2 regions of the Paraburkholderia sp. EB58 genome follow, and region 2 is predicted to be linked to the other one. Evidence: riboswitches for the same ligand, from Rfam matches in the RefSeq annotation. Region 2 holds a riboswitch; the other holds the start of a gene.
The links. A riboswitch is a leader RNA that binds a small molecule or an ion and turns the genes downstream of it on or off. The one in region 2 is predicted to bind manganese.
Positions count from the first base shown of each region.

Region 1: another riboswitch for manganese. It lies ahead of mntP (manganese efflux pump MntP); the one in region 2 lies ahead of P3T40_RS17910 (TMEM165/GDT1 family protein).

Region 1 covers NZ_JBNDMQ010000001.1:189,675-205,507, forward strand. Annotated here, with positions in the region: gene cyoA (ubiquinol oxidase subunit II) at 1-308, opposite strand, end outside; gene P3T40_RS00855 (PLP-dependent aminotransferase family protein) at 514-1,908, shown strand; gene P3T40_RS00860 (hypothetical protein) at 1,990-2,307, opposite strand; gene P3T40_RS00865 (DoxX family protein) at 2,956-3,417, opposite strand; gene P3T40_RS00870 (PH domain-containing protein) at 3,896-4,417, shown strand; gene P3T40_RS00875 (AMP-binding protein) at 4,514-6,124, opposite strand; gene P3T40_RS00880 (substrate-binding domain-containing protein) at 6,368-7,204, opposite strand; gene P3T40_RS00885 (hypothetical protein) at 7,497-7,781, opposite strand; gene P3T40_RS00890 (anti-sigma factor family protein) at 7,925-8,428, opposite strand; gene mntP (manganese efflux pump MntP) at 8,860-9,429, opposite strand; yybP-ykoY riboswitch at 9,440-9,606, opposite strand; gene P3T40_RS00900 (lyase family protein) at 9,859-11,262, opposite strand; gene P3T40_RS00905 (MFS transporter) at 11,291-12,655, opposite strand; gene P3T40_RS00910 (LysR family transcriptional regulator) at 12,835-13,809, shown strand; gene P3T40_RS00915 (HpcH/HpaI aldolase family protein) at 14,074-14,871, shown strand.
Region 2 covers NZ_JBNDMQ010000011.1:44,095-59,927, reverse strand. Annotated here, with positions in the region: gene P3T40_RS17940 (aldehyde dehydrogenase family protein) at 1-669, shown strand, start outside; gene P3T40_RS17935 (TetR/AcrR family transcriptional regulator) at 679-1,293, opposite strand; gene P3T40_RS17930 (MBL fold metallo-hydrolase) at 1,378-2,472, shown strand; gene P3T40_RS17925 (aromatic alcohol reductase) at 2,503-3,453, opposite strand; gene P3T40_RS17920 (LysR family transcriptional regulator) at 3,788-4,690, shown strand; gene P3T40_RS17915 (TonB-dependent receptor) at 4,822-7,077, opposite strand; yybP-ykoY riboswitch at 7,413-7,595, shown strand; gene P3T40_RS17910 (TMEM165/GDT1 family protein) at 7,610-8,200, shown strand; gene gcvA (transcriptional regulator GcvA) at 8,197-9,108, opposite strand; gene P3T40_RS17900 (EamA family transporter) at 9,208-10,050, shown strand; gene P3T40_RS17895 (isochorismatase family cysteine hydrolase) at 10,107-10,676, shown strand; gene P3T40_RS17890 (hypothetical protein) at 11,080-12,117, shown strand; gene P3T40_RS17885 (N-acetyltransferase family protein) at 12,274-12,843, opposite strand; gene P3T40_RS17880 (LysR family transcriptional regulator) at 12,896-13,894, shown strand; gene P3T40_RS17875 (hypothetical protein) at 14,094-14,276, shown strand; gene P3T40_RS17870 (HD domain-containing protein) at 14,380-15,078, shown strand; gene P3T40_RS17865 (ankyrin repeat domain-containing protein) at 15,087-15,650, shown strand; gene P3T40_RS17860 (catalase) at 15,740-15,833, shown strand, end outside.

The sequences.
Region 1 (15,833 bases), on a different contig from region 2:
CATTTGGGCGCATAGGTCGCGCTGGTGTTCGAGGCCCGATAGCGCCAGGCGAAGTACAGGGTCAACAGAATGACCGGAATCACCACCAGCAGCATCAAACCGAGTGCGAGCAGGATCAGGTTCTTCTCCTGCATGCCGATGTCGCCCTTGGGATTGAACAGCGTCATGCTGCACCCACTAAGCAGTCCCGCCGCGCCGAGCGCAAGGAGACGTCCTGCCGAACTACAAAGCCGTCCGATGATTGAGGATTGAACGAGCGAAGCTGCCCCTGTGGCAGAGATTTTTCTACGCAAAGCTGGATTCCGCATGTCGTGTACCTTGGTTGCCGGTCACACCATCCATGCATGCATCCCGTCCGGCGAATCTTCGGACGCGCCTCTGAATCAGGCAGCGCCCTTCGCCTTCAATGCTTCCCCGACTTGACTGCGAGAGGTACGATGTATGGATTTATGTCCCGATGCGGGCATCCTAAAGTAAGACAATATCCATACAACTGCGACAGAATGACGCTAAATGAAGCCCATACATGATCCATACAAGCGCCCGGATTGGGCCGCTGAGTTTGTTGCGGGCGACGGGCCGCGTTATCTGCAGATCGTCAGTTTTCTTGAGTCCGCGATCGCCGATGGAGCGCTGCGCCCGGGCGATCGGCTGCCGCCGCAACGTCAGTTGGCCGAAGCGTTGGAGATCGATCTGACGACCGTTACACGCGCCTTTACAGAGGCGCGCCGCCGTCAACTCATCGAAGCACGCGGAACGCTGGGGACGTTTGTCTCTGCGCCGAAAGTGGAGCTGACGCAGAGCATCGATCTAAGCATGAACATTCCACCGCCGCCGGCCGACGTGGATATGGCGGCGCTGCTCCGCGAGGGCCTGTCGCAGGTCTTGATGCGTACCGACACGAACCTGCTCATGACGTATCACCTGGGGGGCGGAAGCCACACCGACCGCAACGCCGGCGCGCGCTGGCTCAAACCCATGCTGGGTCGGATCGATCTCGAGCGGATCGTCGTCTGTCCGGGCGCGCAGGCCGCCCTCGCCGCACTGATCCTGGCATCGACCCAGCCCGGCGATTGCATTCTGATGGAACCGCTCGGTTATCCCGGGCTGCCGCTGGCTGCAAGGCAACTCGGACGCCGTGTCGAGACCGTTGCGGTCGACGCCTCCGGAATGCGTCCGGATGCACTCGAAGAGGCCTGCCGAATGCACGACGCGCGCCTCATCTATCTGAACCCTACGCTGCAGAATCCGACCACGCGGACAATGACCGAGAGACGACGTCTCGACATCGCCAGGACCGCCGCAAGGTTGAACGTGAGGATTATCGAAGACGACCCGTACTGGCTGTTTGCGGAGAACGCACCGCCGCCGCTCGCGCGGCTGATGCCCGACCAGGTGTATTACGTGTCAACGCTGTCGAAATGCCTCTCGCCTGGGCTGCGGACGGCTTTCGTGGCGCTGCCCGATTCGCAAAGTCAGCAGGCCTTCCTGTCCGCGCTACGGATATTTTCCTTAACCTCACCATTGACGACGACACTCGTCACGCAATGGATTCACGATGGGCGCGCGGTTCAGTTATTGGCTGGCGTTCAGGCGGAAACGCATGCGCGTCAACGCATGGCCCGGGGCATGTTAGCGGGCGCGATGAGCGCACCGGCCAACGAAGGCATTCATGTCTGGCATACGTTGCCGAGCTATTGGCAGGCCTTGGACCTTGCCGCCGTAGCGCGCGACAATGGTCTGGTGGTGGCGCCCGCAGAGGCCTTCTTTACGGGCGCCAGTCCGCCAAATGCGATCCGAATTTCGCTGGGCGGCTGCGCGAGTCGCGAGCAACTCGAGGTTGCCTTGCGGAAGCTGTCCAATCTGTTGGCGAAAAAACCTTCGATTCACCGTGGGGTCGTTGTCTAGACGCCAAGCGAATCAAGCAGTCCTCCGGCACGGGCAGATCCAGAAGTCCGGCCCCTCGTCGCGTCCGACGAGGGGAACGTTTCAGCGGCCACCATGCCCGCCTCCGCCACCGTATCCTCCCCCTCCTCCATGTCCGCCGCCATGGCCGCCGTGCCATCCACCGTGAGCGCCATACGATCCGCCGTGCCACCCGCCGCGCCAACGGTATCCGTACCAGTGATAGCCGTACCAGCCACCCCACGTGCCGCACTCGCCCAAAATGCTGCAAGTACCGTACCCCGGTCCGTAGAAGTGATAGCCGTAGACCGAGTCGTATGTCGGCGCTTCTTCATATCCTGATGCGACGGCGCAACCACCCAGGCTCGCCGCCACGGCGAGCAACGCAATTAATTTACTCACGAATTTCTCCTGAAGCTGACTGCGATATACGTCGCGCAAGCGGAGAGCAACGGGAGTGGTTGCGACAGCCCGGGACCATTGGAAAAATGCTCGCTGCGGGTGGTCAGTCGGGTGTGTGTTCGGGTTTGCGATTTGATAGACATCGTGTGCTGAATTTCCTTTCATAACTTTTTTGGCGCCGCCGCTGTAGCGCTGGCGACGGGCAAAAGACACTGCTCATGCGGCAGCGGCGAAACAGAACCCTTGGACGTGAGTCCCAGCAACTACGATGGCAAGCAACAGTTAAGTCAGGCTTAAAAAGCAGTTACGCCGTTGTAACCACGGCCGGAGCGGTAAACAGAATCGACGGCATCTACGGAACAAACCGATCGGGCTGTCACACAGCGTTTCAAATGTATGGCTGTTGCAAGCCGAAAGGTCTATGGGGTCGCCACGCCTTTGCTCTATGCGTTAACGGTTGGACGGCGCTGAACTTTCTGTCACGTGAGCGCGACCCGCGACAAAGTGCCGCCGTTCGCTGCCTGACTGCAGACGCGACTAGACGGACCGCTTCGGCGACGACTAGCGGATGGACTGGTTGCGGTGCGAAGACAACGGTTACGCGTTGGCGGGCGAAGAGTCGTACAAGCAGGGCGATGACTCTCGCCATCAATCAATGCGGATCCTGCCAGGTCGACTGCCCGGCGATCCAATCCGCTCCTCGGCGCGTGCGTTGTCAACGCTGATAGGGCCAGCTCCTGTCACGCGTAGCAGCAGGAAACCACCGGCAATGCCGACGTTTTTCCAGAAATGCACCGCCATATCGTGATGCATGGCGGGATCTGCTACGTTCCAGAAATCGTGTCCAAACATAGCCGTTGCCACCGTGTAGACCGCCATGACCAGCGCAAGCGGCTGAGTCTTGAAACCGACGATCACGAACAGACCGCCTATCAAATCGATAGCGGTCGAAAGTGGTGCAGCGATCGACACGAACGGTACGCCCGCTGAGTGCAGATATGCAGCGAAGTCACCATACCCAGCTATTTTCATCGCCCCCCCCCATAGGAATAGGGTCGCCAAGGCAATGCGTGCTAAGAGGATTAATCCAGAATCGATGGAGCGCGTCATGAGAGCGAAATCAGTGAACGAGAAAAACCAGGGTCACGCCGGTCGTCAAGGTGCCGGTTCGGTGCAATCGATTGCAAAATATACGCTTAGAACGCAGACTTAAAACTAAGGGTTTACCACGCACTTAATTTTTTCTTGTAAGCCGAAATACACCATTTCGATCGGCGCGGATAATACGTAATCGACAGCTGTTTTGCTCGGTTCGTGGTCCCCCTTGGCACCGATGCGGTAGGGCTCTGAACCGGCGTAGCTGAATTGCGTCAATGCGCTGCAATCGATTGCATATCTTTTGGCGGATGGGGCCCCAGACTTACAGCTTGGTGCACGCGTCGCGGACCATCTTTGTCGTAAAGGCTATACTGAGCGCACCGTAGGCACCAGATCGCGCTACGACGACTTCAAGGCACTGGCGTGCGGTTCGGCTATGGTCGTTTCGACGGACTAATCGATCCGTGGGTCAGGAAAAGGGATATATGCGATGGCCAATCAGGTAATTTTCAGCGGCGCGCCGTCGCAGGCCTGCAACCTTCCAGCGCTACTGAAGGGGAGCGCGGTCATGGCAATGATTTGCGCTATACATGCCTGCGCGTCGAACTCTTTCCCGCTTCAGTGGCATGTGTTGCTCGCACAAGCGGGTGCGGTCTTGATCGGTGTCGGTTTGCCGTTCGTCAAGACCGCGTTCACCCGAATTGTCGTCGATACCGCACGGATTACCTGGACGCAAGGCATTCTGCATCGCCGCGTATCAATTCTCGAGATTTCCCAGATTCAGTGCATCACGTCGATCCACCCCTGGTGGCAGCGGCTATTCGGCACCGGCTCGATCATTCTGATGACTAACGATCTAGCTCATCCCGTGAGGCGTTTGCCGGGCATCAGAGACGTTGACGAGCTCCGCAAAAGGCTTGCCGAGGCAGTAATTATATGTCAAGAACGGACTATTCCCGCAAACACCTATGATCCGAACACCCTTGGTTACTCCAAGGCACACGGTGTTTGAACAGGCACCATTCGTTCGCAAATGACAGGGCTTGCTCGCTGTCCAATACTAGCCGAGGCTATTCGGGGCAACCCGCGACACTTTTACGTCGCGTTGTCAGACCGTTCCACCTCCAGCGCAAGCTTGTGATCCTCTAGCACGCTGCGTCGCGGTCTCGAGCATCTTCACGAGCGCGTTGCGATCGACCTTACCGTTCACGTTCAATGGTACTTCGTCGATCGGCACGATGCGCGCAGGCACCGCATACGGCGCAAGATATCGCTTGCAGTCAGCGAGTATCTGCCTTTCTTCGACTTGCGCGCGGTGCGTGAATGCGACCAGCCCCTCAGGCGAACCGGTTGCGCTGCGCGGCCAGATCACCACCCACGCTGACTGCGCCTGCCCGCACCGGATCAGCACCTCCTCTATCTCCTGCAACTCAATGCGATTGCCGAGCAGCTTGATCTGGTTGTCGATCCGGCCGCGAAACAGCAGCCCGTCGGCGGTCGACCGGCACACGAGGTCGCCGCTTCGATACCAGCGCGCTGCGGTGCACCCGGCGTAGCGCTTGAGGAAGAAACGCTTCTGGTCTGCCGGGTTGTCACTCAGGTAGCCGCTCGCCAGTTGGCTGCCGCCGATGATGAGTTCGCCGTCGCGCCCTGGTTCGACCGGCTTGAGATCCTCATCGACCACCAGCATCTCTTGTCCGTCCCAACTGCCGCCGAGCGGCACCACGGCGTGCATCGTCGTATTCAGGAACTCCGGTGTGACCTCGAAGCGCAGGCACGAGACCGTCGCCTCCGTCGGTCCGTAGATGTTTGTCAGGGAGGTGTTCGGTGCCGCGCGCAGCCAGGCGCGGGCGAGATCCGTGCGCAGCGCTTCCCCCCCGAAAGCGGACACGCGCAAGCTTGGAAAGGCGTCCTTCTTTAGCTTGCGAAACTGCTGCATCAAGCCACCGATGGACGGGACACTCGCCCAGTGAGTGATTTGCCTGTTCTTGATGAAATCCACCAGATAGAGCACGTCGACGGTTTCCGGCACGCATAGGCAGCCCGTATTGCCCCAGCAGACGAACATGTCGTTGACCGACGGATCGAAGGACAGCTCGAAGTTCTGGCTGTACCGCGCATTGGCGATCGGCGGATCGAAGGCCAGTTGGCTCGCGATGTAGTCCACCGCGCTGGCGTGGCTGATGCAGACGCCCTTCGGCACGCCGGTCGTGCCCGACGTGAACAGGATATAGGCGAAGTCCTCCCTCGAACCGGCGACGCGGACGTACCCCGCGAGTGGCTCGACTTGTGCACTCAGGTCGACTTGGGCCACGTCCTCGTCGAGGTAGATGACGTCCATCGGGTCGTCGAGCATCTGCAACAGCCCGCCAACCCATTTGCGGCAACGTGTGTCCACGAGGATCGTGTGACTTCCCGAGCGCTTGACGATCATCGCATTGCGCTCGGAGGCAAACCTGGCGTTGAGCGGTACGTAAGGCGAGCCCGAGGCGAGGATCCCGAGCAGGCCTGCATAGCCTTGCGCGCTGCGGCTCGCGAAGAGCATCACGGGCGCAGCTGCCCTCTCCTTGTCTGGGCTCGCGAGCAGACGTGCGGCCACGCGGTGCGCCTGTGCGGCCAGTTGTGCATAGGTATAAGTTGTGTCGTCGACATGCAGTGCGGGCGCGTCAGGATGAACAGCAGCGGTATCAAAGAAAAACTGATGGAGCATCGTTTTCATGGCATCTCGTCCGAGGTGGTGGCGTGGAACGCCCGCATCGCATACCTGCTCGGTCCTTTTAGACACCGGCAAAACGGCGCGTTGTAGCCTCCAAACGAGTCCTCGGGGTGAAATATTCCGCCGTGGTCATGCCGTTTGTTCGCTGGCACACACGCGGTCAAAAAAATAAGAGATCGACGGAATATCTAGCCACTGTTTACGTTGCTTGATTTTTGTGGCGGCGCGCCAGGCTCGCAGCTTCGCTCAGTCCGCAGCCTTCGGCGTTAGCGGTTCGAGCCCGGTGCCCTCAATCGCGGGGGCCGCGTCCGGCGACGACAGAAAACGGATCAGTGCCTGTGCGCCCGCTGGATTTTTCGCATTGGCGACGATGCCCCCGGAAAACACCGTGTACCTTTGTACCTCCGCGGGCAAGCTGCCGATCACCGTCACGCCGTCCACCGGCAACAGTTCGACTATCTGCTGAAATCCGAGCTCCGCTTCGCCGTTCGCGATGACACTGGCGACCCGCTCAGCCGGGATCATGTGGCTCTTGCTCTCCACCCGCCCCTCGATACCGAGACGCCGGAACAGTTCGCTGCGGATATAGACTCCATTCGCGTCGTCCGGATAGACGATCGACTTCGCGGCTAGCAGCGTGCGCCGCAATGCGTCGATCGAGCTGATATCCGGCTGCGGTGCCCCCTCGCGAACCGCCATGCCGATTGCCGAGCGTGCGAAATCCACCTTGCTGCCAGACACGACCTTGCCAGCGTTGATCTGATCGTCGAGTGCATAGCCGACCACGATCAGCACGTCGGCCCACTCGCCGCGCGCGAGTCGCACAGGGATCGCATTCGCGGCTGTGCCCACCGCTGGCCCCCAGACGGTGGCCAGCGTATCGCCGGTCGCCTCCTCGAATTGCGGGCCCAGGTAGCGATAGGCTGACGCAAACCCTCCCGAAATCATCACCTTGACTTCATCTGCCGATGCCGCGCCGCTGCCCAGGAATGCGCTCGCGACGCAGAATACGAGTGTGTAAATCCTTAGCTTTAGAACAGTCACGGCCCCGCCCATGTCGATCGGATGATGCAGCCCGGACATGCATCGAGTCCGGACGCCATTCATGATGCTAACCGGCAGCGCGGCAGCGCGTGCAGCACCCCTGCCGCGTCAATTCTAATTGCCTCCATTGGCGTAATGATGCTGGCCGCATACTGAATTCATTAGACCTTTCGGCGCAGCAATTCGGGGACGCTGATAATCCATCCTGGCAAACGGCGTTGACCGCTACCGTACAGACCTTTTCTGTCGCAGGTGAGAATGTAGCGTTACACCATGCCCGCACCGGCGTCGCCGTACCGCAATGCTGGAATAAGAATGGTTGGTCGAACGTTTAGCTTTCGCAGTATTGATTGATCGTCGTGTCCAGCGTCACGACTTTCGACGGTGCCGTCGGTATGATTGGATAGGCCTCGCCGGGCCGGCCGACCAGTGGCCTTGAATTGATGCCGACATCTTCGAGGGCAATATAGACATAGCCCGTAAACCCTCGTGTCGCGAGTCCTCGTGAGGTAATCGTCGCTACGCTGGCCGAAGTAACCGGGGCAGTCTTGTCGACACTCAGTACGATGCCCACTGAATGCGCATTGACCAGCCTGACGCTTTTCACCTTTCCCACGTCGACGCCATGCAAATCCCACCTTCATATGGTTATTGTTCTTCATCGCGCACGCCTCACATGGTTGTCCTGACCTGCTTCGGTTTGCCCGATGATCGGAAATGCGCAGGCCACCAGGCATCATGGGTCAAACCGCCGCTGGCTTACCGGCTTCTGAACGACTGCCCGAGCAAGCTGCATACCTCGATCGCCATGGATCTCAATTGTGGCTCAGAGACGTAGCCAGTCAGTGCGCATCCCATCCCCTGGCTACCCCAGTAGAACGTGATGCGATTGCCGTCACGAAACAGCCAGAACGCCGTCGCGTCCTTTTGAACCGCTGCAATGTAAATCGTGAGCCGGGCGCCGCTCGCGTTCTGATACATGAATTGCGCGGCCGGGCCGGACTCGCCGGGCAGCAGGCGACCACCGATCAGCGAATAGCCATATTCCCGAAGAGAAGGTATCGACAACGGCCGATCGAGGCGACGTGAGAGCCAATTCGCCAGTTGATCCCGCTGTTCGGCTGCGACCTCCACGGGGTGGCGTTGCTCGGGTGCGTACACCGCGAAAGCGATGTCAGCGCGCTCCGCGAACACAGGTCGATCGACGGCCGAATTCGCCGGCACCCAACCGGGCGACGAGCCGATCGCCACGCCTATAGCCATACAGGAGGCTGCCAGGCCTGCGTGCCGCCACCGGGACGTGCGGCGGCGCACAACGATACAACGCGTATCGTCTCGGGGGTCTCCGAACAGTGCTGTCAGTGCAGCCCTTTGCGCGCAGTAATTGGCCACGCGCTCGGCCGCTCCGGCGTCGGTCGTCACGCGGAAGAGCATAGCCGTGCGCCCCGTGGCGGACAGCTCATTGTCGGTAAACGCCGATAGTGGCCGCCAATCTGGGCCGCCCGAGCCTCGCCGCCTTCGCTCACTATCGTATTTCATGGCGTTTGAGACTACTCCGAGTGATGCTTCGCGATGAGAAACATCCAGTGTCAACGCCATTGCTAAACGTACGGCAGGGTCGCTATATTCCAATCAGGCGAAGTTAAAGTTTGCCTGACGGAGGTGGAGACATTTCCGGCACAAAACCGCACTGGCTATCCGAACATATTCAGGTGTTCGGCAAGGATAGTGCAGCCAATACCAGTGAGCACTACACCGCCCGCCATCTCTGCGCGCCTTCCAACGACATGGCCGATAACGCGGCCGAGCAGCACGCCGATGGTCACCATCGTCGCAGTGGCGAGCCCGATTGCTGCTGCGGTGGAATAGATGTTCACGTCAACAAAGGCAAGCCCAGCGCCGACCGCCATCGCGTCAATACTGGTAGCAAGACCGGTCACTGCCAGCAACCAGAAGGAATGGGCGGCTGCCTTCGTTTCGTCAGCTTCCTTGACGGAAAAACTGTTGAAGACCATGCGTGCGCCGAGTATGACCAGCAGCGTGAACGCGATCCAGTGATCCCATGCAGAGACGTATTGCGCCGCCGCCTTTCCAAGGAACCATCCGATCAACGGGGTTAGCGCCTCGATCACACCGAAGATGAGTCCGGTCCTGACAGCTTCGCGCCAGTGAGGGCGACGGAGGGTGGCGCCTTTGCCGATTGCGGCCGCAAAGGCGTCAGTAGACATGGCGAAAGCGAGGAAGAGCGTTGCGACAGGATTCATTAGAGGATGAGCTCGAGGTCGGGCAGAAATCCACGACACACCGCCGCGCCCGACCGGTCGCGTGGTGTGTCGATGGTCTTGCCAACCAAACGGCTACCTGCACCACGGTCTGAGCGACCGAGAATGTTGACGCAGGCGCTTCTGGGTAGAAGCCGGCTACTCCCCAAAGACAGGAGCGAGCATATCACACTCGAAAGGTTAATGTAATAAATTAGCTGGCGCGTCAAACCGTGTTCAGACGGAGCCGATATCCAACGGTTCCTACATCTTTACTTCACCAGTTGTCCTAACTCACTCCATGCGCGCGACGTATGTGAACTGGTTTTGGTGTCAGCCGCGCTGCGACATAAGGGCCGAGACCTTCGTTTGGCCAGTACCTGACTGCCGACGAAGCGCCTCGCCAAGTGCCTCCGCGCGCAGCCCATCTACCTAATCGGAAAGCGGATCAGGGTGTTTGCTGCTTTGGTGCAACAATCCAAGCATACGCTCCCGGCTCATCACACTTTCGGCCTCGACGATCTCGATCAGCGGTCGACCGGACTCGACGGCTTTTGCGACGAGTGCCGCCGTATGTTCGTAGCCGATTTCTCCCTTTAACGCGGGCGCGATCGCGGTCGATCTGAGCAGGTTGCGCTCGCTCACCTCCGGGTCGGCAATCATCGGTCGCACACAGTGTTCATCGAACATCGATACGCTTCGCCGGGCTGCACCCAGAGCTTTGAACAGGCACACGGCGATAAGCGGCATATAGTTGTTCGTCTCCAGCTGCCCGCTGGCAGCAGCAAGCACGACACTCTGATCCGCGCCGGCTACGAAGTACGCAATCTGCGTAAGGCCCATTGCGTGGACCGGATTCACCTTACCCGGCATCATTGAGGAACCCGCCTGCTGGGGTGCCAGCCGGACTTCTCCGATACCGCCGCTCGGGCCAGAACTGAGCAGTACCAGATCGTTCGCCACCTTGGCGAGCGCGAGCATGGTAGTTTTCACGGTGGACGATAATGCGGCGAATTCGTCCATGTTCTGGACCGCGTCGAACAGATCCTGAGCAGGCGTGAGCGGCTGTCCCACCAGTTCAGCCAGCGCCGTGGTCACGGCCTGCCGATAGCCGCGGTACGTTCCGAGTCCCGTGCCGACCGCCGTGGCGCCAAGCGCGATCGTACTCAACGCCGGAATGTGCGCATTGAGCCCCACTGTCATTCGTTGAGCGAGAGAGGCATAGCCGCCCACCGCCTGGCCGAGGCGCATCGGCAACGCATCCTGTAGACAGGTCCGGCCGATGCGCAAGATGCCGTCGAACTGGCGTGCCTTGTCTCGCAGCGAAGCCGCCAATTGACCGACAGCGGCGCTCAACAGTCTGAGTTCCTCGAGCAGCGCCAGCTTGGCTGCGGTAAGCAGCACGTCGCTGGTGGACTGTGCGTAGTTGACGTGATCGAGCGGATGCAGGAGCGCGTATTCGCCAGGTTGATGCCCCATCAGTTGCAGTGCACGATTGGTCAGGACTTCGTTGATGTTCATGTTGATCGACGTGCCGCACGAGCCTTCGAGCGGGTCGACGATCAGCGCGGCGGCGTGCTGTCCATCCGCGAGTTCGACACACGCCGCTACGATGGCGTCGCGCTGCGCGTCGCTCAATTTGCCGTGCTGCGCGTTGACTCGCGCGATCACCATTTTCGTGCGGGCAAGCCATTTGACGAATGCGGGGTAATGCGCCAGCGTTTCGCCGCTATAGGGAAAGTTGGCCTGTCCGCGTAGTGAATGAACGCCGTATAGCGCATCCATCGGGAGTTTGCATTCGCCGAGCGCGTCGACTTCAATGCGTTGATGTGTCATTGTCTTGCGGTTCCTGGAAATTGCTGCGTCAGCTCTCGAGCGATGTGTGACGTGTCTCCGGCGCCCAGATCGCGCATGTCACGCCCCCTACCGCCAGCACGACCACGCAAAGATAGACAGCGGCCTGGCCCCCGTAGATCGCGACGATGCTCGGAAACAGAAAGGTCGTCACCGCGGATCCGATCCGACTTGCGGCAACGGCGAAACCCAGCGCAGTGGCGCGAAGCTCGGTCGTGAACAACTCCTGGGGGTAGAGAAAGCAGAGGTTGTTGGTGCCGCTCAGCACGAGTGCGAATACCGCGAACAGCGCCACCACGGCCGTGCCCGGCAGGTGTGAGCCGAATGACAGACACGCAAGCACGATCGCGGACAGAAAGAAACCCCATAGCAGGAACGCACGCCGGCTGATCCGGTCCACGACGAGCGCGCCCGCAACCGTGCCGACTAGGAGGAAGACGTTATAGATCAAGCCCGCGAGAAACTTGTCCTGGATGTGTAGCGAGGCGAACACCATCGGCGAGAACGTACCGAGCGAAAAGTACGGAATCACGAGACACATGTAGAAGAAGCAGGCAATGAAGAGCCGCATGCGCCATTGGCTCGAGAACACTTTTGTGATTGCCGAGCCGGAGGACGAGCCCGCCTGGGCAGTCTGCGCGGTCTCTGCGGGACGGTTCAAAACGATGTTCGGACCAATGTTGTCGCGGATGATTGCTAGCGCTTCGGTGGTTCGACCCTTGCGTTGCAGCCAAAGCGGCGATTCCGGTATGCGGACGCGAAACAGAAACACAACCGCTGCAGGCACCGCGCTCGAAAGCAGCATCACGCGCCAGATATCGGGACCATGGTCTTTGAGCAGATAGCCGACCACATAGGCGCACGCGTATCCCAGCGCCCACGCGATGGCGAGCCAACTGAGCAGTCGTCCGCGCAGGCGCAGCGGCGAATACTCGACCACCAGTGCCTTGCTGACCACATAGTCGAACCCTAGCGTTATACCGAGCAGCAGGCGCAGGATCAGAAGCTGCGTCGGGCTGGTGACCCAGAACTGCGCGACCGAGATGACAGCGAAAAGCGCCATGTCGTAGTTGAACAGCGCACGGCGGCCGAAACGGTCGACGAACGAGCCCGCGAACAGGCTTCCTGCGAACAGGCCCGCCAGTGACGCCGCACCGAGGACGCCGAGCCACACCGCATTCAGATGCAGCTGTGGCGTAGCGATAGCAAGCGCAATACCGATGATGCCAAGCACGAATCCGTCGCTGAATTGGCCGCCCGTGCCGGCGAACGTCACGCGCAGGTGAAATGGCGTCAATGGCGCGTTCTCGAACGCTACGGTCGTTGGCGTCGCGTCGGCCGCACTCTCGAAGCGCGTCCTCGTCGATATATTCATGGTTGTCGGTCTCCTTTCAAATCGCTTGTGTAAAATAATCTTCGCAATTCTAGGTTCGCGCGGACGGCACGGCGCGCTCTAGCCGCCGAATAAGGAATTCTTATGCTCACGTTTCGAAACACCATTTTCTTGCGGTCGTCGTGCGTGTCTGGGACGGGCGCCACTGCGGCGACATGCAAGTGAGCAGGCAGCACGACCGTCCGGTCGATCTCTATCAGCTTGACGTGTTCCTTACTGTTGCATCGATGGGCAGCATGTCAGCAGCGGCCGGGGCACTGGGCATCAGTCAGTCGGCCGTTTCGCAGACCACCGCGCAACTTGAGCAGTCGCTCGGACTCGTGCTGATCGACCGCGCGCGGCGGCCTCTCTCGTTGACGCCCGCAGGGCTCTATATCAGCCAGAACGCGGAGCCGCTCATCGCGCTTGCCAGGCAGATGAAGGCGCAGGCGACGGATGTGTCGAAGAACGAGGGATCGTATCTGCGCATCGGCATGATCGATTCGGTGGCCAACACCATCGGGCCTTCGCTCATCAGACAGTTGGTGGCCCGCACGCGCGGATTGTCGGTGCAGATTGGCATGGCCACCGTGCAGGAAGAAGCGCTACTCGGACGTGAGCTCGATCTGATGATTTCCACCAATTCTTTCGTCGACCATCCCGCGTTCGAGCATCAGCTTCTCTATGAGGAAAGCTTTGTCGCCATAGTCGGTCGCGATGCGCGCCACGAGGCCACGCCGCCAACGCTGCAGGCACTCGCAGCGGCGGTTCCGTTCATTCGCTTTAGCCGGACTTCCACGCTTGGGATCCGGATAGAAAGAATCCTACGGTCCAACGGCATCGACGCACCGAGGAAGCTCGAGGTCGACCACGCGGATACCATGACCCTGCTGGTGGCGCAGGGTTTGGGGTGGGCCATTACAACGCCGACTTGCCTGCTCCAGACCGGTACACGGTTCGTCGACGCAATCGATATCATTCCTGTCGAAAGAGGCAATTCCACTCGCTCAATCTTCCTCGTAGGACGGCGCGGGGAGTTTCTCACGCTGTCCAGGGACATCGCCATCGCCGTGCGGCAATCGCTACACGAGTTGCTCGATTCACATTCCTGGTTGCGGCCTTATGTGCCTTCGAGCGGGACCGAAGCTGACGAGTAGCGGTTTCCGTTTATGCATTGCGGGCTTTCACGTAGCTCGGAAGGTAAAAGATTCCAGATCAATTTCGCGTTATAGGTCAACATGCCCGGTGTTCAAATCGGGCGGTGGCGGATCGCTCAACGATCAACGATGCCCTTCGGTGCAAAAAACGTCGTCACCGTCGAACAACGGGAGCGATTGCGGAATAAATCGCGGTGCGCACGTGTTGTTTGGTCATCTAGCGTCGCGATGTCTTTCCCACCCACCTTGACACGGAAATTCCTGATGCAGAACAGCCCTTCCAACCCCTCCGCCTACCTTGGACAACTGCTTAAAAAACCTGGTGGAGTGAAAATTGGAGTCGGCGTGACATCGCCTTCTCCAGAACTTGTGCAAATGTTGGCCAACTCGGGATTCGACTACATCCTGATCGACATGGAGCATGGCCCGATCTCAATCGAGACGGCCTACAGAATGATCACGGCGATGATCGGTACGCCTGCGCAGCCGTGGATTCGTGTCTCACACAATGACCCGGCCCAGTTCAAACTCGCCCTGGACGCCGGCGCCAAAAACATTGTCGTACCGATGATCACAAGCCGTGAAGAAGCGCAGAGGGCAGTGTCATACGCAAAGTATCCGCCTCAAGGCGTCCGCGGCTGGGGGCCGTTTCGCACACAATACCAGTGGCAAACCAACATGCTCGACTATGCGAAGCGAGCCAACGCTGAGACCGGCGTGATTGCGCTGATTGAACATCCCGACGCGGTTCGCGACATAGATGCCATTTTGGATGTCGACGGGCTTGCCGGCGCGATCCCCGCACCGTTCGACTTATCGGTCAACATGGGCTTCAACGATGGTCCCAACCACGATAAGGTCCGACACGCCATCGAGTTCGTGATAAGCAGGATAAAAGCAAAAGGCATGGAAGTCACTTCGTTTGCAGTGACCCCCGCACAGGCTGTAGAAGCGATGCGGTTGGGTGTGAACAACCTGTTTCTAGGCTTTGATCCAATGTATATCCAGGCTTCGCTGCAATTATTTCTGTCGACGGTAAGCGACCTGAACATTGCCCGCTGACTGAGAGACTGCCCTTCTGTCGCCGGCCATCTCGTGGGTCCGGCGGTGACCCAGGCGATCGATCGGGGAACGTCCCCTGATCGGTCGCTTCCTTTTTTTAATGACGGCATCCCGGCAAATACGTCGCGAGCGGCGCCCACAGCTTCGCGATCGCTCGCGTAATTTGCGACCACCACTGTCCCTCACACGCAAGAGCCCTGGCCAAGACCGCGCCAATACGCTTTAATGCGCCAGAATTAATGGCAACCATTTTGAAAGTTCGTTTCATTTGTAATTCTTCCGTTTTACGGAATCTAATAAGTAATCCGACACAACCTCCGAATTAAAATTGCGCCCCGGGAATTTTCTCGACGCGGCCGCTGTTTACCTAGGAAATTCGAAATGCATGGTCGGCTACTCGAATCGCAAACGATGCAGATAGGGTCGAGGCAAACAGAGCATGAAGTGAAAACATCGCGACAGCCTCGTCGCAGTCTGCCTAACCGATAGATTCAGTCATTCATTTCATAACGATATGCCTCTACTTTCTAAGATTCCTGGATTCTTCGCCAGAAGCACCGATGTGGATATGACGGCTACTCGGGCCGGTCGATCAAGCCTGACCGCATCGATCGTTTGGGCATTTGTCGAACTACCGTTCGAATTGTCTTCTTCACAGACCTCAACCTCGACCGCCTTGATTCTGATGGAGACGCTCCTATCGGCATGGGTCGCCTTGCTAACGCTCCAGGGCGTGGCGTGGGCAAGGTTGGTATTTCTCTTCCTCTGCGGCACAACCATCATGGTCATAGTGTCTGGCCTCGCAACGGAGACCAGGTTCTACCCAGTCTGGTCCACGCTATCGTTGATCGAATTGATCACGAAGATTGGCTCGTTCGTACTGGTTGGTCGCAGCGGATCCAGATCAACGTGATCTAGCCCTTTACCCCGTTCCGTGTAAAGGGACCGCAACGCAGCCCTCC
Region 2 (15,833 bases):
GTCGTGCTCGACGATGCGAACTTCGACGAGGTGGTACCGCTTGCGATTCAGGCCGGCTTCATGAACAGCGGCCAGGCCTGTATCGCAGGCACGCGCATTCTCGTCCCGCAACACCGGTTGGCAGAGTTCGAAGCGCGCGTGCTGGAAGAAGTGGCGCATACGCAAGCAGGCGATCCACGCGATCCGCAGACCACCGTTGGCCCGATGGTCAGTCAGAAGCAGTGGGAACGCGTGCAACGCTATATCCGCATCGGCACGGACGAAGGCGCACGGCTGATCGCGGGCGGTCCAGGGCGGCCGGACGGGGTCGACGCAGGATGGTTCGTACGCCCGACAGTCTTCAGTGACGTAACGAACGACATGACGATTGCCCGTGAAGAAATCTTCGGACCGGTGCTGTCGATTCTCACGTACCGCGATATTGAAGAAGCGATCTCCATCGCCAACAACACTCACTATGGTTTGCAGGCCTATGTGTTTTCAGCGGATGTGAAGCGTGCGCGCGAAGTCGCGTCGCGGCTCGAAGCCGGCCGGGTGCTCATCAACACGCTTGCGCACGAACCGGCCGCACCGTTCGGCGGCTTCAAGCAATCGGGGATCGGCCGCGAGTACGGCACCTACGGTCTGGAAGCGTTTCTTGAACCGAAGTCCGTTCTTGGCGTGTTGTGACGGCGTCAGTCAGGCGTAGCGCGCCAGAAACATATCAGCGGCAGATTCAGCGATCTGCTTTTGTTCAGCCTTGCTGAGGGGCGGCTGTCCCATGGTCACCTGCGGCCAGAAAGCGAAGCCTTTCACGAGGCCTTGCAACTGCAGCGACGCAAACACCGGGTCCGCTGTCTTGAGGCGGCCATCGGCAGCGGCAGCACGGATCCACACGGTCAGGTCTTCTTCGCGCTCGCCCATGCGCGCCACCATGTCGCGAGCACGTTCCGGCGAATGAATGCCCGCCGCGATCGCCACGCGAGCGAGTGACAAGAAAGCCTCGTTATTCAAAAGACTCAGCTTTTTCAACAACAGTTCGAGCAACTGCCCGCGCAACGGCTGGGACGAGGAATAAGCGGTGGCCTCGCCCGCGTCACTCGAGTCCCACAACTGCCGCAGAATCGCCGCGAACAGCGCCTCCTTGCTTGGAAAATGGTTGTAGACCGTCCGCTTGGAGACGCTCGCGCGGGCGGCGACGCGATCCATGCTGGTGGCGTCGAAGCCGGCCGCGAGAAATTCTTCGATGGCCGCGTTGATGATGGCGGCGCGCTTGCGGTCGGTTAGACGAAGACGGGTATCGATGGCATCCATAGTTAAAATTTTACACCATGCAGTTTACTTTTTTTCAGGATAAACTACACTGAACAGTCTACTTTGTGTATTGGAACGCCATACATGACCTCGTTCACCGAATCCATCCGTCAAGTGCTGGGCCTGACAGTGGCTCAACGCGGGCGCGAATCGTTTGGCTCGTCGGCCCAGCATGACAGCGAGCGCTTTCGTAATGTCAAACCGCGTCCCGTCGAAGGATTCGGCAAGACTTTGAGCATCGCGTGGACTGTGCTCTTCAAAAAGCCGGACGGCACGGCGCCGGCGAGCCCCCTGCCGGTCGATACGCTGACGCGTGCCCAACTCGATGCGGCGCCTGACCGCAGCCTGTTTCGCCTTGGACATTCGACCATGCTGCTCAAGCTACGTGGTCAGTTCTGGCTCACCGATCCGGTTTTCGCCGAACGTGCGTCGCCGTTCCGGCGTTTCGGTCCCAAACGCTTTCATGCGCCACCCATTGCCCTCGCCGACCTGCCGCCGCTGCGCGGCGTGATTCTGTCGCACGACCACTATGACCATCTGGATCACGAGACAGTGCTTGCGCTCGCCGCCAAAACGGGCGTGTTTCTGACGCCGCTGGGTGTCGGCGACCGGCTTATCGAATGGGGTATCGACGCGTCGAAGGTGCGCCAGTTCGACTGGTGGCAAGGTACTGAGGTCGACGGCCTGGCGTTCACGGCGACGCCGGCCCAGCATTTCTCCGGCCGCAGTCTGTTCGATGGCAACAGTACCTTGTGGGCCTCGTGGGTTATCGTCGATAACGACGTGCGGGTTTTCTTCAGCGGCGACACAGGCTACTTCGACGGCTTCAAGGAAATCGGCGAGCGGTTGGGCCCGTTCGACGTGACGTTCCTCGAAACCGGCGCCTACGACGCGCAATGGCCGTACGTCCACATGCAGCCGGAAGAAACCGTGCAGGCGCACGTCGATCTGCGCGGCCGCTGGCTTATGCCGGTGCACAACGGCACCTTCGATCTGGCGATGCATCGCTGGCAGGAACCGTTCGAGCGCGTCATGGGACTCACCACGGCGCGCGGCATTCCCCTTGCGACGCCGCGGATGGGCGAGCGGCTGGATCTGGCGGCGCCTCACCGCGGAGAGCGGTGGTGGCGCAACGCCGCCGCTGCGAGCAGTTACAGCTTGAATTCGCTCACGACGTAACGGAACTTCGTTAGGACAGAATTCTGCCGCCTACGCGCGCTGCAGCGAAGCGTCCGCATCGGTCAACAGGTTCTGACGCATCCAGTCCTCCAGCCCGCGGACCCCAATGCCACGTTGCGCGTTGAAAGTCCGGCTTTTATCCCACGCTACCCCTTTCCCTGCTGCAAACACAGCCCGGTATTTTCTGATCGGATCGCCGGGCTCTTCGGCCAGCTCGCGCTCCAGTTTCGGAACGCTCCACTCCACGCGATGGACAATGCGATCCAGCATCGAGTCGATCGTATCCGCCAATTGCCGATACGTAATCGTGTCGCCAGCAACATGTACGACCTGATTCACAAAACGTGGCTCAGCGAACACGATCTCCGCGGTGAGCGCGCCAATGTCCTCCGCCGTTGTCACGGTGACGGCGTTGTCCCAGCTTCCCAGCGCATTGACCGTGTTCCGAGCCAGATCCACCACGCCGAACGACGCTTCAAACAGGAAACTGGTGAACATGCCTGTCGAGACGATGACCCACTCTGTCTGATCCTGCGAGCGTAGAAGATCGCGGACATCGAGTTGCTCATCGAACAGATCCTGCGCGCTGCCCCGGCCAATCACGTCATAGTCGACGCCGAATTGCCACGGAAAATACCGTTTGACGCCAGCGTCCAATGCGGCGCGCGCAATCTTGCGCTGCACGCCGCTGCCACCCACGAAACCTGTGCAGGAAATTAGCGTGTCGAAACGAGCGAAGACCGTCGCGAGATCAGTGACCGACTGTCCGGACAGGTCGCCGGGAATGATCTCAACGCCCAGCCCCCGCAACTCGTCAATGTCCTTCTGTTTGCGCGGATCGGCCGAATCGATAGTCGACGGACGCAAGAGCACCGCAATTGTAAGATCGGAGACTCCAGCGGCACGACGGACAAGACTGCGTAGCATGGCCATGCCAAGCTCGCCGGCGCCAAGGACAAGAATAGTTTTGTTATGCAGCATTTGCGTACCCTTCCGAAAGGATAGATTGAATGTGTCAAGCGTGCGATGGCACCCTCAACGCTCGTTGGCACTCCGGCTGCGATGTGCCACCGATCAGTGTCAACGCGATGTTCCGGAGTGTAGTGTTGGAGGCGTGCCGGATTGTTCGCTGTGGTGGAATTCAGAACACGTCCAGGTCGAATCTGATGCTTCGCAATAGCGTCCGGGTTGCGATCGAATGAATCGGCACTGGCGTGCGGCCTCGGCACTTGCAACGGCACTGGCAGTAAGATGGAGATTCCTTGCAAACCGCCAGCAGAAACCTGCCGGCACACCGCGATACCTGCCCTGGCCAATGGACAAACTTCAAGCGATGGCAATCTTCGTGCGAGTCGTTGAGGCACGCAGCTTCAGCAAGGCCGCGGAGACGCTGTCAATGCCACGCTCAAGCGTCACGACAACGATCAAAAACCTGGAGCGGCATCTGGGTACCGTGCTGCTTCGGCGAAGCACCCGAACGCTCAGCCTGACCGACGCGGGCGAACGCTACCATGTGTCCTGCCGCGCCATCCTCGCAGACATCGCACAAGCGGAAAGCGGCCTCGCGGCGGACGCAACGTCCCCCCGCGGGCGTGTGCGGGTCGATATGCCAGGCGTGCTCGGGCGGGCGATCGTGCTCCCCGCACTGCGGGAATTCGAGCAACGTTTTCCGGAGATCGAACTCGTACTCGGCCTGAGCGACCGGCCGGCCGACCTGATTTACGACGCAATAGACTGCGTCATCCGCACCGGCGAACTGACCGATTCGACTTTGACCGCACGTCGCCTGGGACAACTAAACTGGATTACCTGCGCGTCGCCACGGTATCTGAAAGAACATGGAGAGCCTGAAACCGTCACGGCACTGAGCGCTCATCGCGCAATCAATTACCTGTCCAACTCGACAGGCAGGCCGCTTGATTGGCGTTTCACCGTGGAGTGTGAAACGCTCACGATGACAATGCAAAGCCGCTTTGCCGTCAACGAAACTGAAGCCTATCTGCAATGCGCCCTGGAAGGACTAGGGCTTGTCCAGTTATCGGAGCTTGTGGCCTCGCCTTACCTCAAGAGCGGCCGCCTGAAAGAAGTTCTGGCCCACGCACGATGTTCGCCAGTGCCCATTTCCATCGTGTATCCAAACGGCCGAAACGTGGCGACCGCGGTCAAGGTGTTCGTTGACTGGATCGTGGAAATCTTTCCGCAGGATGGCGCCGGCTGAATCCAGACCGTTTTCACCGTGTCGTGGCCACGTTTATCGGTGAATTGATCATGGTTGGTGCCACTCCACACCGCCGCGATCCTGACCCGGCAGGTGGAATGGCGCTATTCAGTCAACCGCCTGTTCGATTGTCAGAAGTCACCGTGCAGATTCACAAACGCACTCAGCGGTTGAGCCACGTATGCCCCGGCGGCATTAGCCGCCACGAAATAGCGCCGGTCGCCGATGTTGTGGACGTTGACGTCGATGCCCCACTTCCGCGCCTCGTAACCGAACGCAGCATTGGCAATCACATACGACGGGATTGAATTGACGTTGGTAATGTCGCTATAGCTCTTGCCCACGTAATTCACTCCCGCTCCAATGTGGAATCCTGGCATCCCCGCGATTGAGAAATCATAAGTTGTCCAGAGATTGGCCATATAGGCCGGCGCGCCTTGAGGATGGTTGCCCACTGACGTGATGCCTTGCGGGTTATCCGTGATTACCGCGTGCTGCGCGGTTAGGTTGGCAAGGACGTGCAGATGGTCCGTGATCGCGGCGTCGATCGATGCTTCTCCACCTTTGGTCCTCTGACTGTCGAACACGACCGACTCCACGCCGTTGAGCGTAACAGCCGCAGCGACGTTCTCGCGCGATACGTCAAAAACGGCCGTATTCAGCACAATCCGGTCATCGAGAAATGAGAACTTGATACCCGCTTCGTACTGCAGCGCCGATTCCGGTGCACCGATGCCAGCCTGCGCGTTTTCAGAATTGAAGTTGGCCAGATAACTCTTCGATACGCCGAAATAAGGCGACATCCACGGCAGAACCTTGTACAGCGCACCGAAGTTCCAGCTGACCGGCGCGTTGTTCTGCGTCTGCTTGATGCCCGCAAGCAGAGGCTGGCCGTTGGAATTGAAAGCGCCAGGCACCGAGATCAGCGGTGTGAGCGAGGTATCCCACCAATCCTGCCGAACACCCGCGCGAATCTTCAGCTTGTCGGTCACATCGATCTGATCGGTGGCGTAAAGGCTGTAGTAGTTTGCGGTCAGATCGTCATCGTCGCAAGAATGCTTGGCATCGCACAGGAACGTCAGGCCCGCGAGAGACGTCTCCGGCGGCACCGGTGCGAAAGCGTCGGGGATGTTCGGGAGATCGGCCGTGCTGCGGGTCGTATCAATGGTCTGATGCTGGAATTCGAAGCCCGTGAGCAGCGTATGTCCCACGCTTCCAGTAGCAAATCTCCAGACCGGCTCGAGTTGATAGTCGAAGCTGTTGTCATTGTCATCCTGCTGGCGAAGCTGCCGCCCGACAACTTCGTCGCCGACGATCTTCGTATTCGTGCTGTCGCCGTTACCCAGCACGCCTAGCGTGCGGTGCAGATAGGAGAAGCGATTATTGATCGTCAGGAAGTCATTGATCTTCCAGGCGTCCGAGATCGTCGGGCGAACGTAGTTTTCATTCGCGAACGCAAACGGCGTCGAGTACTTCGAGTTGATCGAAACGTCGGTGATGGGCGATCCGTGGAAATAGATCAGGCCATAAGAATCCGGCGTTTCGTGCGTCTGGCGCAGATCGAGCGCGAAATCGATCGTATGGTTGCCCAGTTGCCATTGGAATGCGGGCCGAATTTCGTCATCGCGGCTGTACAGATCACGAAAACCGTCGGAGCGCGAGAACGTGGCGTCCACCCGGTAGTTCAGGCCAGCGATGCCCGTGGGACCCGTGATGTAGTCACTGTTCGAGACGGTGCCGTAAGAGCCCGCCTGCAGGCTTCCTCCGAAGTGAAACTCCGGCGACGGCGTGTAGTGAACGAGGTTGATGGTCCCACCCGGAGGTCCGCTACCGAACAGCGCGGAACCGGGTCCCTCGAGAATTTCGATCCTTTCGACGCCATTGAGCGAGTGCGAGATGCCGCCGAGCAGATCGCCGTCGGAGAAACCGTCCTCATAGATCTGCGCATTCAGGCCGCGAATCAGGAAGTGATCGTAATACCCCTTGCTGTCCTGACCGCCCACATTGATCCCGCTCGCGTTGCTGACGCTCTCCCGCAACATCGTCGCCCCCTGTTCGGACAGCAGGGCGCGCGGGATGACCTGCACGTTCGACGGAAGGTCCTGCAGCTTCGTCCCGGTCTTGCTGGCGTTGGCGACCTGCTTCGGATCGTCGATGTTGTCGTTGCCGCCGTACGGACCGTAGTCAATGGGCGCTTTGCCTTCCACCTTGACCGCCGGCAGGGTGATGCCCGGCGTGCCGGTTTGCGGAGGCGTCGCCTGTTGCGCGTCCTGTTGCGCCAGCGCTGGCTCCGTTGATGCCATTACCGCCAAAGAGAACATCGTGCCGCCGATGTATCTGCATACATCGGTCAGGCACATCGTCTCTCGGCTCCCCTTTTCGCTCATCGTGAATCCCCTTTTCGTCTTCTCATGACAGATTGCTGACTGTTTCCACAGGAGGCGACAGTCGCTGTGACTGACCTGCCCGTCGCAATTCCGTGGTCTCGATGCGTTAATGCTAATAAAAGTGATTCTCATTAACAGGTGAGCAAACGAAGGGGGCAGCGCGTTTATTCCAGTCAGACAGGATTTTTTTGCAGACGGGGTGCTGCTGTGATGGCTTGTGAATCTACGGGGGCTGGCGGGTCATTGATGGTGGCAATCGCTCGCTGCGGCCGTCGACCTGCGATCAGCTTTCAAATTGGAAGGTTGCATTTGTAATGGGCGGCGCGATAGAATCGCGCCTGCTCATTGGGGAGTAGCCGCCTCGAACGCGATGTCCGAGGGCGCACGTCAACATACTTGGCGAGTCGAAAGATTCTCCATGGCGTACGCAGCGAAATGCCTGGCAAGACCGATGACACGCATTCCGACCTAACCGGGTCGCCGGAATGCGCGTCATCGCGTTCCGACAGCGCGGCCCGGGTACAACAATCCCATGCAATCCTTTCTCGTTTCGACCAGTGTCGTCGGGCTCGCCGAAATCGGCGATAAAACGCAACTCCTTTCCTTGGTGCTGGCTGCGCGCTATCGCAAGCCCATTCCCATCGTCCTCGGCGTGCTTGCCGCGACGCTGATCAACCATGCGGCATCCGGCGCGCTCGGTGCGTGGCTCGCGAGCGTACTCAGTCCGAACATCCTGAATTGGGCTGTCGTCGCATCGTTTGCGGTAATGGCCGTGTGGATCCTCGTTCCGGACAAGCTCGACGAAGCCGATTCGGCGGTCACGAAAAATACGCTCGGTGTCTTCGGCACGACGGCTGTGACCTTCTTCCTCGCCGAGATGGGCGACAAGACGCAAATCGTGACCATCGCTCTCGCCGCGCGATTTCATGAATTCGTCGGCGTCGTCGCAGGCACGACATTGGGCATGATGCTGGCGAACGTGCCGGTCATCTATCTTGGACACAAGTTCGCGGATCGCTTGCCGACCAAGGCCGTGCATATCCTTGCTGCCATCATCTTTGTGGTACTCGGCGGACTCGCCCTGCGAACGGCGCTCTACCCCGAAGCACATCCGATGTTTTAGCGCGCCTTGTTACTGTCGGGCAAACGCATCCCCTCGCGCTCGAGCCATGAGCGGAACAGCACGACTAGCTCGTCAGCGGACTTCCCATCCGGAACGTAAGTGCAATAGCTCCGCGACGGCAGACGAGGACCGGCGAACGGCGCGACCAGCCGGCCAGCTGCGAGATCGTCGGATACCAGCGCAGTCGGCCCCATGGCAATGCCAATTCCGTCGATGGCAGCCTGCAAGGTCAAAAAGAAGTGGTCGAAGGTCAATGACGCAGCCGGCCTGAGTGCAGGAATCTCTGCCCGCATCAGCCAGTCTGGCCAGAGTCGCGGCAGGCTCGACGTGTGCAGCAACGTATGCTGCCGCATATCGTCTGGCATTCGAAGCGGCAATCGCTGCAAAAGCACAGGACTACAAACCGGGAGCCTTTCCTCGGACAGAAAAGGCCGCATCGAGTAGCCATAGAATGTGTCCGGACCGCCCCGGATGACGATGTCATAGGTCTCCTGAAGACTTTCCACCGACTCGTTCGACGTCTCCACCTTGACGTCCACCTCGGGATGCTCCGCGCGGAATTGCGCCAGTCTCGGCACCAGCCAGCGCAATGTAAATGTCGCAGGCGCGTTCACGGACAGAGTCCGTGAAACCGTTTCGGGGAAACCATAGCGGGCGGTTGCCTGCGAGAGCTGCTCAAACAACGGACCGATTTCCGCGAGGTAGACCAGCGCCGCCGGAGTCAGCACCACGCGCCGGTTGTGCCGTTCGAATAACGATGCGCCCAGCCACTCCTCGAGCAGCCGCACGTGCTGGCTCACCGCACCGTGAGTCACATGCAGTTCCGCCGCGGCTTCCTTGAAGCTGCCGAGCCGGCCTGCGGCTTCGAAGGCACGCAACGCATTGAGTGGAGGCAATATCCGCTTCATTCACAAGAGTTTATCTAACGCGATTGGCCAATTTATCTGGTTTGTGAGTTGGCCACAAGATAGATATCCTTCTTACTATGGCCTTTCTTTGGGACCCGCATGCTCAGTTATACCGGCGGTTTCGTCCTCCTTGCCGCCCTGCTTCACGCGAGCTGGAACGCGATGCTGCACGGCAACGACGACCGGTTCCTCTCCATGACGTGGATGAGCATCGCCATCGCGGCGGTATCCACGTTCGTGATTCTGTTCACGCCGTGGCCGGCGCGCCCAGCGTGGCCGTACATCGTCGCATCGGGGCTCGTGCATATCGTCTACAACGTGACCCTCGTGCGATCGTACCGTCGCAACGATCTGGCGCAGGCATATCCGATCGCGCGCGGCTCGTCGCCGCTGCTCGTCACGCTCGGCGCAGCGCTCTTCGCGCATGAGGCGATCGGCCCGTTGCACGTGCTCGGGATCGTGATGATCTCGGCAGGCATCATCGCAATCGCGCTGGAGGGGAGTCATGTGTCGCGTGCAGGTTTGCTGGCCGCGTTGACGACCGGCGTGACGATTGCCGTCTATACCGTGATCGACGGCATCGGCGTGCGCCTATCCGGCGGCGAGGCGCTCGCCTACACCGCATGGATGTTCCTGTTCTATTGGCTGATGCCGGTGCTGTTCGTCGCAACGCGTGGGCTCGCGGCGCTGTGGTCGCCGGTGCGGGCGACGCCCATGGCAGTCGGCTCGTCGCTCGTCGGCGGCCTGGTGTCGATCGCGGCATACGGCATCGTGATATGGGCGCTGCAGTCGGGCGCGATGGGCGCGGTATCGGCTTTGCGCGAGACCAGCGTGGTGTTCGCAGTGCTGATCGGGCGGGTGTTTCTGCGGGAAACGGTCAGTGGCAAGCGCTGGCTCGCGTGTGTGATCGTCGCGGGAGGGGCGGTCTGTCTCGGGCTTTGAGCGAGACGGGAACTGCGCTACCCTTTCTTCGCTTCTCGACAACCTGAGGGGAAGAAATGCAGATTCCGGCAATCTCGCCGGCGCAAACCGCGCTTATCGTCATGCACTATCAGACCGACATTCTCGGGCTCTTTCCAGCAGTTGCGCCGGCCTTACTCGCCAATACGCGCAAGCTGTGCGACGCGGCGCGGGCTAAAGGCGTCAGCGTCTATTTCGCCAACCTCCGGTTCAGTCCGGGCTATCCGGAAGTCAGCCCATTGAACAAGAATGGGCAGGGAATCAAGCAACTTGGCCTCTTCGTCGACGACCGGACCTCGCCTGAGTTAGGCCAGCAGGCCGGTGAACCGCTCATCATCGCGCACCGCGCCAGCGTGTTCTTCGGCACCGATCTGCAGGCACGACTTTCCGCACAGAGTGTCGATTCGCTGATTATGGTCGGCATTGCGTCGACCGGTGTCGTGCTGTCGTCGGTCGCGTATGCGAGCGACGCGGACTTCCGCCTGTACACGGTCAAGGATTGCTGTTACGACCCGGATCAGGTGGTGCATGAACATCTGTTCTCCACCGCATTCGATTCGCGCACCACGGTGCTGTCGCTCGCGGATGCGTTGGTGCTGCTCGCCTAGACGTTCGACGTCCGCTCCGGAGCAAAACGGGGCCACGCGAGTGACTGATAGTTCGCTGGTGCGGCAGACATGGGCAGGCGTCGAACAGCCCTGAAACGAAACCCGGTCCGATGCCGAACTTCCGTACTCGACCCGCATGAGGCATTCAAACTTTCTAGATGCGGACATCTGACAACAAGCAACAGTCCCTCTATTGGACTTTAGTCCTATTGTCTGGTCTGGCGTCGTGTGAAATAAACTAGTCGTGACACCGATGCATCACGAAGACGTGATCCGAAGTCAACGGCAGTCGGATATCGACGGTGACTATCGCCGCTATGCCGCACGGTGGGAACGACGGCGTCCACTCCCATGCAAGTGGATTCCCATCGTCGTCCAGCGTCCGATCTACGCCGCCGACAACATGTTGTGTCCCAGCCGAACTGAACGTCCAATATTACTCGTGCACAAGACTATTTCGATTTTCGCATTCTTGTCGGCACCCGTTCTTATCGGAGGATTTTCTATTTTTCCGCCGTCCGCGAACGCACAAGAATTCTCTTTTCTCGGCGGCCCTCTGGTCAGCAGCAGCGCGAATTCCTATTCATGGGACGCCGGTTATCGCGAGGGCCTCGGGCGCTACGCAGCATGGAGCTTTTCCTGGGTAAACGAAGGACACCTACCCGGCCACCATCGCGACGGCCCAGCCTTGCAAGGCTGGGGACGCCTGCCCATCTTGAACGACCGGCTGGAGTTGTCGGCCGGCGCCGGACCGTACCGCTATTTCGACACGACTGCGGCGCAAGCCGGTGGAGACTATTCGAATACCCACGGATGGGGCGCATTGTGGAGCGTGCGCGCGGCCTGGTACTTCGACCGTCGGTGGATTGCCCAGATGCAACTGAACCACGCCCAGGTGTTTGGCGGCCGTGACACTACCGCATTGCTATTCGGCGTGGGGTACGAACTGGATGGGAACGACGAGCCCGGCCCACGACAACGGCCTATCTCGCGCACGACAAACGTCACAAAAAACGAAGTCACTGCGATGCTTGGCGAGACGATCCTGAACAGCAATGGTTCGGAATCGGCCTTCGCCGAAAGCGTGGAATACAGGCGGGGCTTATTGCGGTACGTCGACGTGACCGCTTCATACATTCATGAAAGCGGCCATATCCAGTCGCGCCGGGATGGCATCGCAGCGCAGCTTTGGGCCACGCGCGCCTTCTTCGATGACCACCTGACACTGTCCGCCGGCGTCGGCCCCTACGTCGCGGTCACGCAGAACGATGACCTGCCGCAAAACCGGACCGGCGACGGTCGCATCTCGGGGCTCGTCTCGGTATCGGCCAGTTATCGGCTCGGCCAGCACTGGTTGATACGCGTGACGTGGAATCGCATAGTCACGCGCTACGATCGCGATACCGATTTGATTGTGGCCGGAGTCGGCTTTCGCTTTTGAGGGTGCGGCAGCCGATTGTCGACAACTACTAGCCGAAATTGTCGCGGCAGAAATAGGCGCAATGCCTTTCGCGATGTTCGACGGGGTCGCTAGCAGTCGATGGTACCCCATGACACGCGTTGGACGACGGCGGGCGCCCACGCGGCACCGTTACCGCTATCCTGCCTGGCCGACAGCATCACGTGCCCCGACAACGGACGGCATGCTCGCCGAGCCGCTACCCAATTCCCGCTGCATCAGCACCGTGTCCACCCATTGGCCGAACTTGAAGCCGACGGACCGCAGTGTTCCGATGCGCTGGAATCCGACACGCTCATGCACTGCAATCGACGCCTCATTTCCGCTGTTGCCTATCACGGCCAGCATCTGCCGCCATGGCCCCTGCTCGCACCGGCCGATTAATTCCGTAAGCAACGCCCGCCCGATCCCATGACCGTTAAGGCCATGTTCTACATAGATCGAATCTTCGATGGTGTAGCGGTACGCCGGACGGGGCCGATACGCCGTCGCGTACGCATAGCCAACCACACGGCCCTGCAACTCTGCCACCAGGTAAGGCAGCCCCGTCTTCAACACCGCGTCGCGGCGTCCGGCCATCTCGTCAGGAGAAGGCGCCGTTTCTTCGAATGAGGCGCTGCCGTTCAACACGTGGTACGCATAAATAGCCTGAACGGCTGTCATGTCCGCCGTCACCGCATCGCGAACCCGAATTCCGCTGTGAACCATTGATTCTCCCCCGCTAACCTCAGATGTTTGATCGAGATATCGGAGAGAGGCTATGGGCCGCCTAACTCCGAGGTTCGACAGACATGATGCGCTGCTCATTCCCATAAAGGAAGATTTGGTATCTTATACAATCGATAAGAAATTCTTTGCCATGAAGAGCCTGAATCTCGACTACCTGAAGACCTTCGTTGCCGTCGTCGAGCGCGGTAGTTTTTCTGCTGCCGCCGATCATCTTCAGCTCACCCAGCCCGCAGTGAGCCTGCAGATCCGCCAGCTCGAGAAAAGCCTTGGCGCCGTATTGATAGAACGCGTCGGCCGCGTCGCCAGGGCGACCGTAGCGGGAGAGGAGCTACTGGCACATGCCACCGCGATTGACGCCGCCGTCACCTCGGCAATGAGCGCTGTTTCCCGCCACGCAACAGAAGGCATGGGTCGTATCCGCATTGGCACAGGTGCCACTGCCTGCATCTATCTGCTGCCGCCCATCCTGACGCTTCTGCGCCAACGCTTTCCCAACCTCGAAATCGCGGTAACCACCGGCAATACCACGGAAATCGTCAAGGCGGTCGAAGATAATCTGCTGGACGTCGGGCTCGTCACCATGCCCGTATCGAGTCGCAGCTTGTACATTACGCCCGTCATGGACGATGAATTTGTGCTTGTGGCCCCAGCAGGTATGCCACTGCCCACCCGCATCACGGCTGCCGCGCTTTCGACCCGGCCCGTCATCGCTTTCGAACCTGGCGGCAATACCCGCCGGATCACCGACGAGTGGTTTGCGAGGAGCGGCACGAAACTCACACCCGTCATGTCACTGGGAAGCGTAGAAGCAACCAAGGCGATGGTCGGTGTCGGGCTCGGCTGCGCGATCCTTCCTGAGCTTGCCGTCCGCAATATGGCCTCCGGCAGCAGAACGGTGGTTCGCTCCCTGTCCCCGCGTCTTCACCGCAAGCTGGTGGCGGTAGTCCGGCGCGACAAACGCCTCTCTGGCGGCCTTGCGGACATCCTCAAGTCGTTCCGGAATCTGTCCGACCGGGCGGACGAGCTCTGAACCTGGAGACCGCGCGAGTCGGTGGCCCGCACGACGACTCTCTTTGCAAAAAAGGCCTATCCTCCCGATAGTTCATCCGCATCCGCCGCCACGGCAGAAAACGTCGTGCGCCTGGCAGTGTTGCACGGCTCTTCGTCGTTGCCCGCAAAGGGGTGTTGACCAATACTGGTCTTCATCAACACCACCTTGGACGGACGCCATGAACCAGCCTGTCGAACACACTTTGCACGCGGCCACGCCTGCTTCGGGCGCCCTTCTTGGCGCTCCATTTCCGGAGTGTTCCGAACACACTGCGCATGCGCAGGCGGAACATCTTCTAGACGAGTATTTAACGCTGACGTTTCCCGCGAGCGATCCGGTTTCACCTGGCTTCATCACCTGAACAACGGAATGGCGTCGCCGCCGGTCCGCTTCAGTTACCACCGGTCGCAACGCTCGCTAACGTTTCACCCGACTTCCCATCTTTTATCATTGAGGAATACCAAATGACCACCACCATCGCCGGCATCAAGATACCCGACAGCATCATGGCGCGCGCCGCCACCGAACTGGTGCGCGACACCGAGCCGGACTTGCTCTACAACCACTCCCGCCGCGTGTACCTGTTCGGTGCGCTGGCCGGTGAGCGCAAAAAGCTCAAGTACGATCCGGAGCTGCTGTATATCGGTGCAATGTTCCATGATATGGGGCTCGTCGATGCATACAGCAGCGAGACCAACCGCTTCGAAGTGGATGGTGCAAACGCAGCGCGCGACTTCCTTAAGCAATACGGCGCGAACGAATACGACATCGAGCAGGTATGGGCGTCCATCGCGTTGCATACGACGCCAGGCGTGCCCGAACACATGAAGCCGGTTGTCGCGCTGGTGACCGCAGGTGTCGAGATGGACGTGCTCGGGCTCGCCTATAACGAGTTCAGCGAAGAACAACGGATCCAGGTCGTTGCCGCCCATCCGCGCGAGCAGACGTTCAAAAACGACATCATCGACGCGTTCGCGCATGGCACGATCAAGAAGCCTGAAACCACGTTCGGCAACGTCAAGGCCGATGTTCTCGAACTTCGTGACCCGACTTACAAGCGCCTGAACTTCTGCCAGATCATCCTCGGTTCGGCATGGGACGACAGCAAGGCCGGCCATGCTCATAACGCCGCCTGCGGCTGTTCAGCCACAGACAAGGCATAGGAGTCGTCATGCAACACACCGCGCACCGTGAAAACGTCGCCGATCGGCCGGAACTTGATGACGCGACGATTGAGTTCGCAACGCAGGTTTTTGATCTTGCGCGCTCAGGCGACACAAGTACGCTCGAACAGCTGCTAGAGCATGGTTTGGCGCCCAATCTGCGCAACGCAAAGGGTGACAGCCTGCTCATGCTGGCGAGTTATCACGGCCATCTCGACACCGTGCGGGTGTTGCTCCAATACAAGGCCGATCCCGATCTGCGCAATCAGAACGGTCAAACACCGATCGCCGGTGCCGCCTTCAAAGGCAATCTGCCCATGATCGAGCTGCTGCTCGCGCATGGCGCCGACATCGAAGGCGCGTCGCCCGACGGGCGTACCGCCTTGATGATCGCCGCTATGTTCAACCGCACGGAGATCGTAGGCTACCTCATGGCCCATGGCGCGAACGCCGAAGCGAAGGATGCGAACGGCGTAAGCGCAATCGGCGCGGCAAGCCGCATGGGAGCGCCGGATACGCCGGCACAGCTTGAACGGATCCTCCAGCACGCGAGGCCGTCCCGACCATCCTAGGCAAGAAAACGCATGTTCGCAGTCCATGATCGCACTTGCGCTTCTCGTTATCCTGCTCTTTCTCTTTGACATCAAAGGAATTGATTAACATGGCGAAGCTCACAACCGTATTCGGCGCTCCCGTCGTCGACAACCAGAACATCAAGACCGCCGGACCACGTGGCCCGGCTCTGCTCGAGGACG